Regions from separate parts of the Streptomyces sp. NA04227 genome, predicted to be linked through region 1. Evidence: riboswitches for the same ligand, from Rfam matches in the RefSeq annotation. Region 1 holds a riboswitch; each other region holds the start of a gene.
What was found. A riboswitch is a leader RNA that binds a small molecule or an ion and turns the genes downstream of it on or off. The one in region 1 is predicted to bind cobalamin.
Positions count from the first base shown of each region.

Region 2: another riboswitch for cobalamin. It lies ahead of HUT18_RS25020 (ribonucleoside-diphosphate reductase subunit alpha); the one in region 1 lies ahead of cobN (cobaltochelatase subunit CobN).
Region 3: another riboswitch for cobalamin. It lies ahead of HUT18_RS10505 (ABC transporter substrate-binding protein); the one in region 1 lies ahead of cobN (cobaltochelatase subunit CobN).

Region 1 covers NZ_CP054918.1:5,748,577-5,752,937, reverse strand. Annotated here, with positions in the region: gene HUT18_RS24540 (precorrin-2 C(20)-methyltransferase) at 1-600, opposite strand, end outside; gene HUT18_RS24535 (precorrin-8X methylmutase) at 597-1,238, opposite strand; partial or broken gene HUT18_RS24530 (cobalamin biosynthesis protein CobG) at 1,524-2,852, opposite strand; cobalamin riboswitch at 3,199-3,327, shown strand; gene cobN (cobaltochelatase subunit CobN) at 3,360-4,361, shown strand, end outside.
Region 2 covers NZ_CP054918.1:5,862,947-5,867,307, forward strand. Annotated here, with positions in the region: gene HUT18_RS25005 (GntR family transcriptional regulator) at 1-180, shown strand, start outside; gene HUT18_RS25010 (DUF3311 domain-containing protein) at 322-603, shown strand; gene mctP (monocarboxylate uptake permease MctP) at 600-2,228, shown strand; cobalamin riboswitch at 2,369-2,498, shown strand; gene HUT18_RS25020 (ribonucleoside-diphosphate reductase subunit alpha) at 2,621-4,361, shown strand, end outside.
Region 3 covers NZ_CP054918.1:2,492,328-2,496,688, reverse strand. Annotated here, with positions in the region: gene HUT18_RS10515 (amino acid permease) at 1-1,062, shown strand, start outside; gene HUT18_RS10510 (Mov34/MPN/PAD-1 family protein) at 1,147-1,569, shown strand; cobalamin riboswitch at 1,608-1,727, shown strand; gene HUT18_RS10505 (ABC transporter substrate-binding protein) at 1,763-2,749, shown strand; gene HUT18_RS10500 (iron ABC transporter permease) at 2,977-3,960, shown strand; gene HUT18_RS10495 (ABC transporter ATP-binding protein) at 3,957-4,361, shown strand, end outside.

The DNA of each region.
Region 1 (4,361 bases):
CACCACCGCCGAATCGGTCGACGCCAGGCGCGCCGTCAACTCCTCCTCCGGCAGCGTGCCGGGGATCACGGTGAGCACCTCCTCGGCCTCGACCAGCGGCTCGCCCAGTCGTGCCGCTGCGGCGCTGATCGAGGTCACTCCCGGAATCACCTCGGTCGGGTAACGGTGTGCCAGGCGCTTGTGCATGTGCTGGTAGGAGCCGTAGAAGAGCGGGTCGCCCTCGGCGAGGACGGCGACCGTACGGCCCGCGTCGAGATGTTCGGCGAGCCGGGCCGAGGCCTCCTCGTAGAAGTCGTCGAGCGCGCCCCGGTAGCCGCCGGGGTGGTCGGTGGTCTCCACCGTGATCGGGTACATCAGGCGCTCTTCGATGTGGTCGGGCCGGATGTACCGGTCCGCGATCCGGCGCGCGATGGAACGCCCGTGCCGCGCGGAGTGGTACGCCACCACATCCGCCTCGCCGATGACTTCCACGGCGCGCACGGTGATCAGCGAGGGGTCGCCGGGCCCGAGACCCACACCGTAGAGACGTCCCGTACCCGTACCCGGACCCGCACCCGTCCCGGTGCCGGTCCGGGATTCCCGCTCCGCCGACGCGCTCATTCGGTCTCACTCGCAATCGCGTTGAGGGCCGCCGCCGCCATCGCGCTGCCGCCGCGACGGCCGCGTACCACCAGGTACTCCAGGCCCAGCCGGGAAGCGGCGAGGGCGTCCTTGGACTCGGCCGCGCCGATGAAGCCGACCGGGACGCCGATCACGGCCGCCGGGCGGGGCGCGCCCTCGGCGATCATCTCCAGGAGCCGGAACAGCGCGGTGGGCGCGTTGCCGACCGCGACCACCGAGCCTTCGAGGCGGTCACGCCACAGCTCCAGCGCGGCGGCGCTGCGCGTGGTGCCCAACTCGGCGGCGAGGGCCGGTACTTCGGGGGCGGACAGGGTGCACAGGACCTCGTTGTCCGCGGGCAGGCGCTTGCGGGTCACGCCGGAGGCGACCATCTGTGCGTCGCACAGGATGGGCGCGCCCGCGCGCAGCGCCTCACGGGCGCGGGCCACCACCTGCGGGGAGAAGCCGAGATCGGCCACGAGGTCGGTCATGCCGCAGGCGTGGATCATCCGTACGGCGACCTGGCTCACATCGGCAGGCAGTGCGGCGAGGTCGGCCTCGGCCCGGATGGTGGCAAAGGACTGGCGGTAGATCTCCGCGCCGTCCTTCTCGTAGTCGAACACTGTGCTCTCGCTCATTCGCTCATCCCGATGCCCCGTACGGGGCGTGATCCCTGCTCCACCGCCATGACGGGCGGCGGCCACTGCTTTCCGTAGGTCGTCGTCTCGTACGTCGACATCTAGTACGCCGTTGTCACGTGCGCCGTCGTCTCGTGGACGGTCCTCCGGTTTCGTGCCGTTCGCGGTCCCACCGACCGCCCCGGGAGCCTCGTACGCCGGAGCCCCGAACCGCGCGGGCGTGCTCGCTGACGCCTGCTGCGAACTCCCCTGTGTCTCCAGGGCAGTTGAGGCTCCGGCACGCCGTACGGTCACCGTGTACCGGCCGTCGCCCTCCGCGAGTACGTCGACCCAGTCGCCCTGTGGGTGGCCGCAGCGGCGTTCGCAGCCGGACCAGTACACCGGCAGGCCCGGGCCGGGGGCGGGCAGGGCCTCGGCGCGTACGTCGGCGCGGGACTTCGCGCAGCCCGGGCGGCCGGTGCAGGCGCCGACCGGCAGCCAGGGGGAGGCGGCCGAGGTGACCAGTCCCGCGCGGTCCAGGGCGTCGAGGCGTTCCTCGGCGGCGGCGCGGCTGGTGAAGCCGGGTAGCAGCAGGCCGCGCCACGGGGTGAGCCGGATCTCGTCGGCCGGGGCGGGCAGCAGCGCACGCCACTGCGCGACGTCGAGGCGGCCGAGCTTCGCCGTGACCACCACGGTCCGGGTGCCGTCGGGGGCGCGGAGAAGGCCGGGGGAGGGGCGCGGGTCGTGGCCGGGTCGGACTTCCAGATCCGGATGTCGAGCAGCCTGCGCCGGAGCGCCCGAGGCCCGATCCATCCTCCCCGAAAGGCGCCCCGCAGCATTCTCCGCACTCTCCGTGCTATCCGTACCTTCCGTGCTCCCCACGCTCTCCGTAATGCCCGATTCGCCAAGGAATCTAGTGAGTTGGCGGTCGAGTTCCCGGTCGGCCTCGGGGCCCTCCGGCAAGTCCCGTACCCGCCAAGCGCCGTTGCCCGCCTTCTCGGCGGTGGTGAGGAAGGCGCGGGCGGCGGCGAGGGCGGCGCGTGGTGCGTGTGCCGCGGCGATCCGGCGCACCGAGCGGCCGAGACGTACGACCGCCTCGCCCGCCGGAGCTGCGAGCAAGGTCACATCGCCGCCGAGGGTCGCGACATCGCCCCGGCCGTCGTCCAGGGCGAACAGGAAGCGGCCCGAGAGGGCGGTCGTCCACTGCTCGGCGCACAGCAGGCCGTCCAGCTCACGGGCCCACAACTGGACGTGGGCGAAGCCGGTTTGGTCGAGTCCGGCGGCCGGTGAGGCCACGATGTTGCGTACGCGTTCGTGCCGCTCGGAGGGGAGCAGGTCCGCCTCGTGCAGCAGTGCGGCGAGTTCGCCGCCGCAGGTCTCGCCGAGGCCGCGCAGTTCGACGTTGCCGCGCGAGGTGATGCTCAGCCGCCCGTCGGCGAGCCGCTCCGCCGCGTCGGCGAGGGTCTCGGCCTGACGGGACGTCAACAGGCCCCCGGGCAGCCGGAGTCGGGCCAGAAAGCCGTCGTCGGCGCGGTGCAGTCGAAGTGCGCCGGGGCAGGCGTCGCCCCGTTCGCGGGAGGGAGCCCGGCCCGCGACCTCGGAGGGAGTCGAGTGGGGCGGCATGGCGGCGAGCATACCCACGGCCTGCGGCCCCGCCACCGGCGCGAACAGTGATCTGCGCCCCGTTCCCGCCACCGGCTGTCACTGTCTCCGGCACCGTCACGGCCGCCGCGCCCGCGCCGCGCACGCACCCCATCCCGTGCCCGCGCACGCACCCCATCCCCTGCCCGCGCACGCCCCCGCCCCCATGCCCGCGCACGCACCGGCGCCAACGGCGCACGACCCCGGCGGACCCGCCCGTTCCACAAGCCTGCGCGCAAGCCCGCCCGAAAGCCCCTCCGCAAGCACCTCCGTCAGCACCAAAGGTGACGAACGCCCCGCCGACAAGCACCCCCTCCTGCACTTACTATTCCTGCGGCGGGCCAACTGGTCCGTCGACGGCCAGGCCCCGTCCTGTGAGGAAGCCGGTGCGAATCCGGCACGGTCCCGCCACTGTGAGCCCGGTCCCCGGGTGAGTCAGGAACTCTCAGCCGTCCGACAACTGCCCGGGGCGTGGACACCCCGAGGAAGGCCAACGCCCCCATGCCGCACGCGCCCGAGGCTCAGCCCCGCGAGATCCTGCTCCTGTCGACCTCCGACACCGATCTGCTCAGTGCCCGCGCGGCGAACGGCCCGGTGGCCTACCGCTTCGCCAACCCTTCCCGGCTCGCCCTCGACGAACTGCCCGCGCTCCTGGACGGCGCGGACCTCGTCGTCGTACGCCTCCTCGGAGGCATCCGCGCCTGGCAGGAAGGCCTCGACCTGCTGCTCGCCGACGGCCGCCCGGTGATCGTCCTCACCGGTGAACAGGCCCCCGACGCCCAGCTGATGGCCGCCTCCACGGTGCCGGTCGGCATCGCCGCCGAGGCGCACGCCTACCTCGCGCACGGCGGCCCGGCCAACCTGGAGCAGCTCGCCCGCTTCCTCTCCGACACCGTGCTGCTCACCGGCCACGGCTTCGACGCGCCCGCGCCCGCGCCCACCTGGGGGCCGCTGGAGCGCACGGCCCGCATCACCGCCCCCACCGACCACGACGTGCCCACCGTCGCGGTGCTCTACTACCGCGCCCACCACATGAGCGGCAACACCGCCTTCGTGGAGGCGCTGTGCGCCGCCGTCGAGGACGCGGGCGCCCGGGCGCTGCCGCTGTACGTGGCCTCGCTGCGCGCCCCCGAGGCCGAGCTGATCGAGGCCCTCGGCGCGGCCGACGCCATCGTCACCACCGTCCTCGCCGCGGGCGGCACCAAGCCGGCGGCCGCCTCCGCGGGCGGCGACGACGAGTCCTGGGACGCGGGCGCGCTCACCGCCCTGGACGTCCCGATCCTCCAGGCCCTGTGCCTGACCGGCTCGCGCGGCGACTGGGAGGAGAACGACGAGGGCGTCTCGCCGCTGGACGCGGCCAGCCAGATCGCGGTGCCCGAGTTCGACGGCCGCCTGATCACCGTCCCGTTCTCCTTCAAGGAGATCGACGAGGACGGCCTCCCGGCGTACGTACCCGACGCCGAGCGCGCGGCCCGCGTCGCCGGAATCGCCGTACGCCACGCG
Region 2 (4,361 bases), 110 kb from region 1:
GAGACATCGCTGGCCACCCCGCGCGAGGCCGGGCTGCTCGGCACCGATGTGGGCCTGCCGATGCTGATGCTCTCGCGGCACTCCTTCGACGAGGAGGGCAAGCCGGTGGAGTGGGTGCGTTCGGTCTACCGCGGCGACCGCTACAAGTTCGTGGCCCGCCTCCAGCGCCCGGCGGACTGAGCCCTCTCCCGTCAACTCCCGTACGGCCGGGCCCCGACACCGAAACGTTACGCCCGCCATCCGGACCAGGGGTTTCGTAGTGCGGGACGGGTCACCTACATTTCGTCGGATCAATACGAGGTGAGGGAACGGGAGCCGCCCATGACGGACACATCCGAAGTCAGAGAGCCGGTGGTGACACCGGCCCGTGTGGTCATCGCCCTGTGTCTGATCGCCCCGTTCGTGGCGACCCTGTGGGTCGGCTCGTACGCGAAGACGGATCCGACGTTCATCGGGATCCCGTTCTTCTACTGGTACCAGATGGCCTGGGTGCTCATCTCGACCGCGCTCACCATGATCGCCTTCCAGCTGTGGCGGCGTGACCAGCGCGGACGCAAGGCCGCGGCCGAGGCCCGCCGGAGCACCGGGGAGGCGGCCAAGTGAACGACGACGTCAACGGTGTGGCACTTGCCGTCTTCATCTTCTTCTTCCTGGCCGTCACGGTCATGGGCTTCCTCGCCGCGCGCTGGCGCAAGGCGGAGAACGAGAACAGCCTCGACGAATGGGGCCTGGGCGGACGCTCGTTCGGCACCTGGGTCACCTGGTTCCTGCTCGGCGGCGACCTCTACACGGCGTACACCTTCGTGGCGGTACCCGCGGCGATCTACGGGGCGGGCGCGGCCGGCTTCTTCGCGGTGCCGTACACGATCCTGGTGTACCCGCTGATCTTCACCTTCCTGCCCCGCCTGTGGTCGGTCTCGCACAAGCACGGCTACGTCACCACCTCGGACTTCGTGCGCGGCCGCTTCGGCTCGCGCGGTCTGTCGCTGGCCGTCGCGGTCACCGGCATCCTCGCCACGATGCCGTACATCGCCCTCCAACTGGTGGGCATCCAGGCCGTCCTGGACGTGATGGGCATCGGCGGCGGCGAGGGCACCAACTGGTTCATCAAGGACCTGCCGCTGCTGATCGCCTTCGGTGTACTGGCCGCGTACACCTACTCCTCGGGCCTGCGCGCGCCCGCGCTGATCGCCTTCGTCAAGGACACCCTGATCTACCTGGTGATCGCGGTCGCCGTGATCTACATCCCGATCAAGCTCGGCGGCTTCGACGACATCTTCGCCGCGGCCGGGGACAAGTTCAACGCGAGCAACGAGGCGGCGGGCAAGCCCGTGGCGGGCCTGGTCCCGGGCGAGGCCGGGCAGTGGACGTACGCCACACTCGCGCTCGGTTCGGCGCTCGCGCTGTTCATGTATCCGCACTCGATCACGGCCACGCTGTCCTCGCGCAGCCGTGAGGTGATCCGCCGCAACACCACGATCCTGCCGCTGTACTCGCTGATGCTGGGCCTGCTCGCGCTGCTCGGCTTCATGGCGATCGCGGCCGGAGTCAAGGTGGACAACGGGCAGCTGGCGATCCCGCAGCTCTTCGAGGACATGTTCCCGGACTGGTTCACCGGCGTCGCCTTCGCGGCCATCGGCATCGGCGCGCTGGTGCCCGCGGCCATCATGTCGATCGCCGCGGCCAACCTGTTCACGCGCAACATCTACAAGGACTTCCTCAAGCCCGACGCGACCCCCGAGCAGGAGACCAAGGTCTCCAAGCTGGTCTCACTGCTCGTGAAGGTCGGTGCGCTGGTCTTCGTGCTCGGCATGGACAAGACCGTCGCGATCAACTTCCAGCTCCTGGGCGGCATCTGGATCCTGCAGACCTTCCCGGCCCTGGTCGGCGGCCTGTTCACGCGCTGGTTCCACCGCTGGGCGCTGATCGCGGGCTGGGCCGTGGGCATGCTCTACGGGACGATCGCCGCGTACGGTGTGGCGAGCCCGACGCAGAAGCACTTCGGCGGCTCCTCGAAGGAGATCCCCGGCATCGGCGAGATCGGGTACATCGGTCTCACCGCGTTCGTCCTGAACGTCGTGGTGACGGTGGTCCTGACCCTTGTGATGCGGGCCCTGAAGGCGCCCGAGGGCGTCGACGAGACCTCGCCCGAGGACTACACCGCGGACGCGGGCGACCCGGGCGTGGAGCGCGAACTGCCGCCCGCCACCGCGGGCTCGGCGCACTGAGCGGAGCGCAGCGAGCAGTACCCGACGGGCCGCCGGAGCCATCCGGCGGCCCGTCGGCGTATACCGCACCTTGCACAGTGCTCCGACACCCCGCGTCCAACACACCACAAGATATGGGGTGTTCTCCAGCAGGCACCCACCACATGTATGCTCATGCTCGCTGTCATCGCAGGGGAATCCGGTGCGAATCCGGAACTGTCCCGCAACGGTGAACGGGCCGTTTCCACCTGCCCGTGAGTCCGAGGACCTGCCGACGGCGCACCCGGCGCGCCCTGTTCCGGGTGCCAGACGTCCCGGCCCCGCGGACAGGGCGAAGGACGCGTACTGCCGTGTGACCCGGCAGACGTGTGCTCCCTCCTGCGCGGGTTCCGTCGAGCGAGGGAGAGTGACACGTGACCATCGCGCCCGCCCATGAGGCGACTGCGACTCACAGCGAGGCCGAGGGACCCGGTGCGGGCCTGCTGCGTACCCTGACCCGGCTGACCGCCGACCTCCCCGACGCCGACGCCGGACGGGTGGCCGCCGCCGCGCTGCGCGGGCGCTCGGCCACCGCCGACGAGGCCGAACTGCGCGCGCTGGCAACGGAGTCGGCGGCCGGGCTGATCTCCGAGGACCCGGTGTACTCGAAGCTGGCGGCCCGGCTGCTCACCCTGGCCATCCGGGACGAGGCGGCGAGCGCGGGCGTGCACGACTTCTCCGGCTCGATCGCCACCGGGCACCGCGAGGGCCTGATCGCCGACACCACGGCCGCGTTCGTCGCGGCGCACGCGGCGCGCCTGGACGCCCTGATCGACACCGAGGCGGACGACCGCTTCGGCTACTTCGGCCTGCGCACCCTGCACAGCCGCTATCTGCTGCGCCACCCGCTGAGCCGCCGGGTGACCGAGACCCCGCAGCACTTCCTGCTGCGGGTCGCCTGCGGCCTGGCCCCCGAGGAGGGCGGCGAGGCGGCGCTGGCCGAAGTGGCCGCGCTGTACCGGCTGATGAGCCGCCTGGAGTACCTGCCCTCCTCCCCCACCCTGTTCAACTCCGGCACCCGCCACCCGCAGATGTCCTCCTGCTATCTGCTCGACTCCCCGCAGGACGAGCTCGACTCGATCTACGACCGCTACCACCAGGTGGCCCGGCTCTCCAAGCACGCGGGCGGCATCGGCCTCTCGTACTCCCGTATCCGCGCCCGCGGTTCGCTGATCCGCGGGACCAACGGCCACTCCGGCGGCATCGTGCCGTTCCTGAAGACGCTGGACGCCTCGGTGGCCGCCGTGAACCAGGGCGGGCGGCGCAAGGGCGCGGCGGCCGTGTACCTGGAGACCTGGCACGCGGACCTGGAGGAGTTCCTCGAACTGCGCGACAACACCGGCGAGGACGCGCGCCGCACCCACAACCTGAACCTGGCGCACTGGATCCCCGACGAGTTCATGCGCCGCGTCGAGGCGGATGCCGAGTGGTCGCTGTTCTCGCCCTCGGACACCCCGGAGCTCGTCGACCTGTGGGGCGCGGAGTTCGACGCCGCCTACCGCCGGGCCGAGGCCGCGGGCCTCGCCCAACGGACGCTGCCCGCGCGGGAGTTGTACGGGCGGATGATGCGGACCCTGGCGCAGACCGGCAACGGCTGGATCACCTTCAAGGACGCCGCCAACCGCACCGCCAACCAGACCGCCGAGCCCGGCCACACGGTGCACTCCTCCAACCTCTGCACGGAGATCCTGGAGGTCACCGACGACGGCGAGACGGCCGTGTGCAATCTCGGCTCGGTGAACCTCGGCGCCCTGGTGACCGGGGACGGCATCGACTGGGAGCGGCTCGACGCGACGGTGCGCACCGCGGTCACGTTCCTGGACCGGGTCATCGACATCAACTTCTATCCGACCGAGCAGGCGGGCCGGTCCAACGCCCGCTGGCGCCCGGTGGGTCTGGGCGTGATGGGCCTGCAGGACGTCTTCTTCCGGCTGCGGCTGCCCTTCGACTCGGCCGAGGCACGGGAGCTCTCCACCCGGATCGCCGAGCGCATCATGCTCACCGCCTACGAGACCTCGGCCGAACTCGCCGAGAAGAACGGCCCGTTGCCCGCCTGGGAGAAGACCCGTACCGCACGCGGGGTCCTGCACCCCGACCACTACGCGGCCGAGCACC
Region 3 (4,361 bases), 3.3 Mb from region 1:
TACTGGTTCGACATCCCGCAATGGGTCTCGGCACTGATCTTCACCCTCATCCTCTACGGCGCCAACCTCATCTCCGTGAAGCTCTTCGGTGAGCTGGAGTTCTGGTTCTCGATGGTCAAGGTCACCGCGATCATCGGCATGATCCTCATCTGCGCCGGCATCCTCACCATCGGCTTCTCCGACGCCGGGGACAGCGCGAGCATGAGCCTGCTGTGGTCCGAGGGCGGGTTCTTCCCCAAGGGCCTCGGCGGCACCCTGATGACCCTGCAGATCGTGATGTTCGCCTTCCTCGCCGTCGAACTGGTCGGCGTCACCGCGGGCGAGTCCAAGGACCCGAAGAAGACCCTGCCCAAGGCGATCAACACCGTGCCGTGGCGCATCGCCGTCTTCTACCTCGGCGCCCTGATCATGATCCTCTCGGTCGTGCCGTGGACCCACTTCCAGCCGGGCGTCTCACCGTTCGTGGCCGCCTTCGACAAGATGGGCCTCGCCGCGGGCGCGGGCATCGTGAACTTCGTGGTCCTCACGGCCGCGCTCTCCTCCTGCAACTCCGGTATGTACTCCACCGGCCGGATGCTGCGCGGCCTCGCGCTCAACGGCCAGGGCCCGAAGCTGTTCACGCGCCTGACCAAGGCCGGCACCCCGCTGATCGGCACCACCTTCTCGGCGGCCCTGATGATGGTCGGCGTCTGGATCAACTACCAGTGGCCCGGCAAGGCCTTCGACTACGTCGTCTCCTTCGCCACCATCTCCGGTATGTGGGCCTGGATCATGATCCTGATCTGCCAGCTCCGCTACCGCGCCAAGGCCGACCGCGGCGAACTGCCCGCCTCCGAGTTCCGGGCGCCGGGCGCCCCGTGGACCAGCTGGTTCGCGCTGGCCTTCATCGCGATGGTCATCGTGATGATGGGCATCGACAAGGACTCGCGCATCTCGCTGTACTGCGCGCCGATCTGGGGCGCGATCATGCTCCTGTCGTACCTGGTCCTGCGCTCCCGCAACCCGCAGGGCACCGCCTTCCAGCGGACCGCCCAGAAGGCCGAGGCCGGCTCCCGCGACTGAGGTTCCGCCTCACCCGTTCCAGCATGTGGGCCACCCCGTATCGACCATCGATACGGGGTGGCCCACCCGCATATTCTGGGCGGCATGCTGACCCTCACCCAGGCCCTGTACGACCAGATCGTGGAACACGCCCGCAAGGACCACCCCGACGAGGCCTGCGGCGTCGTCGCCGGACCGGAGGGCACCGGCCGCCCCGAGCGCTTCGTACCCATGCTCAACGCCGCCCGCTCGCCCACCTTCTACGAGTTCGACTCCGGCGACCTGCTCAAGCTCTACCGCGAGATGGACGACCGGGACGAAGAGCCCGTGATCATCTACCACTCGCACACCTCGACCGAGGCCTACCCCTCCCGTACCGACATCTCGTACGCGAACGAGCCCGGCGCCCACTACGTCCTGGTCTCCACCGCCGACACCGACGGCCTCGGCGACTTCCAGTTCCGCTCCTTCCGGATCGTCGAGGGCGAGATCACCGAGGAAGAGGTGAAGGTCGTCACCGCGTACTGAAGAGGGGAGCGCCGGGGGCACGCCGAGGGGTGGCGGGCATACTGAGCAGCGACCCAGGGCGGCAGGCCCAGGAAGCCGGTGCGAGTCCGGCACGGTCCCGCCACTGTGACCCCGCCCCGCGGGGAAGCCAGGAACTGACCTGCCGCCTTCTTCCACTTACGCAGGGGACGCGGATCCCCTGGAGGAGGCCCCCATGGCCCGGCGCCCGCGCGCCCTCGCGCTCACCGCTGCCCTTCTGCTCCCCGCCGCACTCGGCGGCTGCTCCGACTCCGGCTCCGGGGACGGCGACGACCGGGCCCGGCAGCCCGGCTTCCCGTACACCGTCACCAACTGCGGCGTACGCACCACCTTCGAGGCGCCCCCCGAGCGGGCCGTCACCATGAACCAGCACGTCACCGAGATCATGCTGGCCCTCGGCCTGGAGAAGTCGATGGCGGGCACCGCCTACCTCGACGACAAGATCGCGCCCGCCTACCGCGCCGCGTACAAGAAGGTCCCGGTACTCGCCAAGGAGTACCCCGGCAAGGAGCAACTCCTCGCCGCCGACCCCGACTTCGTCTACGGCGGCTACGCCAGCGCCTTCGCCGCCAAGGACGGCCGGGCCCGCGACGACCTGCAGAAGTCCGGCATCGACACCCGCCTCAACACCGAGAACTGCACCAACGGCGCGGCCGGACTGGACGACCTGTACCGCGAAGTCGACGAGGTCGCCCGCACCTTCGGCGTCCCGGACCGGGCCAAGCGCTGGACCGAGCGGGCCCGCGCCACCGTCGCCGCCGCCGCGAAACACACCAAGGACACCCGCCCCGTCTCCGTCTTCGTCTACGACAGCGGCGACAAGACCGCCTTCACCGCGGGCGGCAAGGGCATCGGCAACGAGATCATCACCCGCGCCGGGGGCCGCAACGTCTTCGCCGACCTCGACAAGTCCTTCGGCGACGCCTCCTGGGAACAGGTCGTGGAACGGCGCCCCGAGACGATCGTCATCTACGACTACGGCTCGGTGAGCGTCGAACAGAAGAAGAAGCGCCTCCTGAACGACCCCGCCCTCAAGGACGTCCCGGCGATCAAGAACAAGCGCTTCGCCGTCATGCCCCTGTCGGACACCGTCCTCGGCGTCCGCGCCCCCGACGCCATCGCCCGCCTCGCCGCACAGCTCCACCCGGCGAACGGGCGATGAGCGTGGCGTCCGACGGGGGGCGCGGTACGGGGGATGCGGTGACGGGTCTTGCGGGCGGTACATGGGACCAAGCGTCCGGCCGGGAGCACCACACGGCGAACTCGGCGCCCGGCAAAGCCACTTCACCGGCGGGTGGCAAGCCCGGTCCACCACCGCCCGGCAAGTCCACCCGCCGGAGACCCGCGGGCCCCACCCCCGGCCCCCTCCGCTACACCCTCGTCCTCACCCTGCTCACCGCCGCGCTGGCCGCCGCGATCCTCGCCGCCCTCGCCCTCGGCTCCGTGCACATACCGACCGGCGAGGTCCTGGGCGCCCTCGCCCCCGGCGCCGAACCCAGCCCGCGGCGCACGATCGTGCGCGAGGTGCGGCTGCCACGCACGGTGCTGGCCGTCGTGGTGGGCGCGGGTCTCGCCGTCGTCGGCACCGTGCTCCAGGCCCTGGTGCGCAACCCGCTCGCCGACCCGTTCCTGCTCGGCATCTCCTCGGGCGCGAGCGCCGGTGCCGTACTGGTGATGGTCCTCGGCATCGGCGGCGGCATCACCACCACTGTCGCCATGCCCGCCGCCGCCTTCGCCGGTGCGCTGCTCGCCCTGGCCCTCGTCTACGGTCTCGCGCGGCGCGGCGGCACCCTCACCGGGACCCGGCTCGTACTCGCCGGGGTCGCCGTCTCGTACATCCTGTCCGCGCTGACCACGCTGATCCTGGTGCTCGCCGCCCGGCCCGAGCACTTCCAGGAGGCCATGCACTGGACGCTCGGCGGACTCGGCAGCGCCCGCTGGGACACCCTGCTGCTGCCCTCGGTGGTCGTCGTCCTCGGCACCCTCGTCCTGCTGCTGCTCGCAAGGCCCCTGGACCTGATGGCCCTCGGCGAGGAGGACGCCACCGTGCTCGGCCTGGACACCAGCCGGTTCCGCGGCGCCGTGTTCGTCCTGTCCTCGCTGCTCACCGCGGTCATGGTGGCGGTCAGCGGCGCCGTCGGCTTCATCGGCCTGATGGTTCCGCACGCCGCCCGGCTCGTCGTCGGCGCCGGGCACCGCGCCCTGCTGCCCGTCGCGGCGCTCGGCGGCGCGCTCGCCCTGGTCCTCGCCGACCTCGGCGCACGCACGGTGGCCGCACCCCAGGACATCCCCGTCGGCGTGCTCACCGCCCTCATCGGCGGCCCCTTCCTGCTGTGGCTGATGCGCCGTCGCCCGGAGGTGACCCTGCTGTGACCGCCCGCCTCGCCATCCGTTCCCTGCGCTTCACCACGGACGGCGCCACCCTCCTCGACGGCGTCGACCTCGACGCCGCACCCGGCGAGACCGTCGGCCTGGTCGGCCCCAACGGCAGCGGCAAGTCCACCTTGCTGCGCTGCGTCTACGGCACCCTGACCCCGACCGGCGGCGAAATCCTCCTCGACGGGCGGGAGCTCACCGCCACCCCCGTACGCGAACGGGCCCGCAGCATCGCCGCCGTACCCCAGGACGGCCACGGCGGCGGGGACTTCGCCGTCCGGCAGATCGTCGCCATGGGCCGCTCCCCGCACAAACGCTTCTGGGAGGCCGACACCGCCGCCGACGCCGCACGCGTCACCGAGGCCCTCGACCGGGTCGGCGCCGCCCACCTCGCCGAC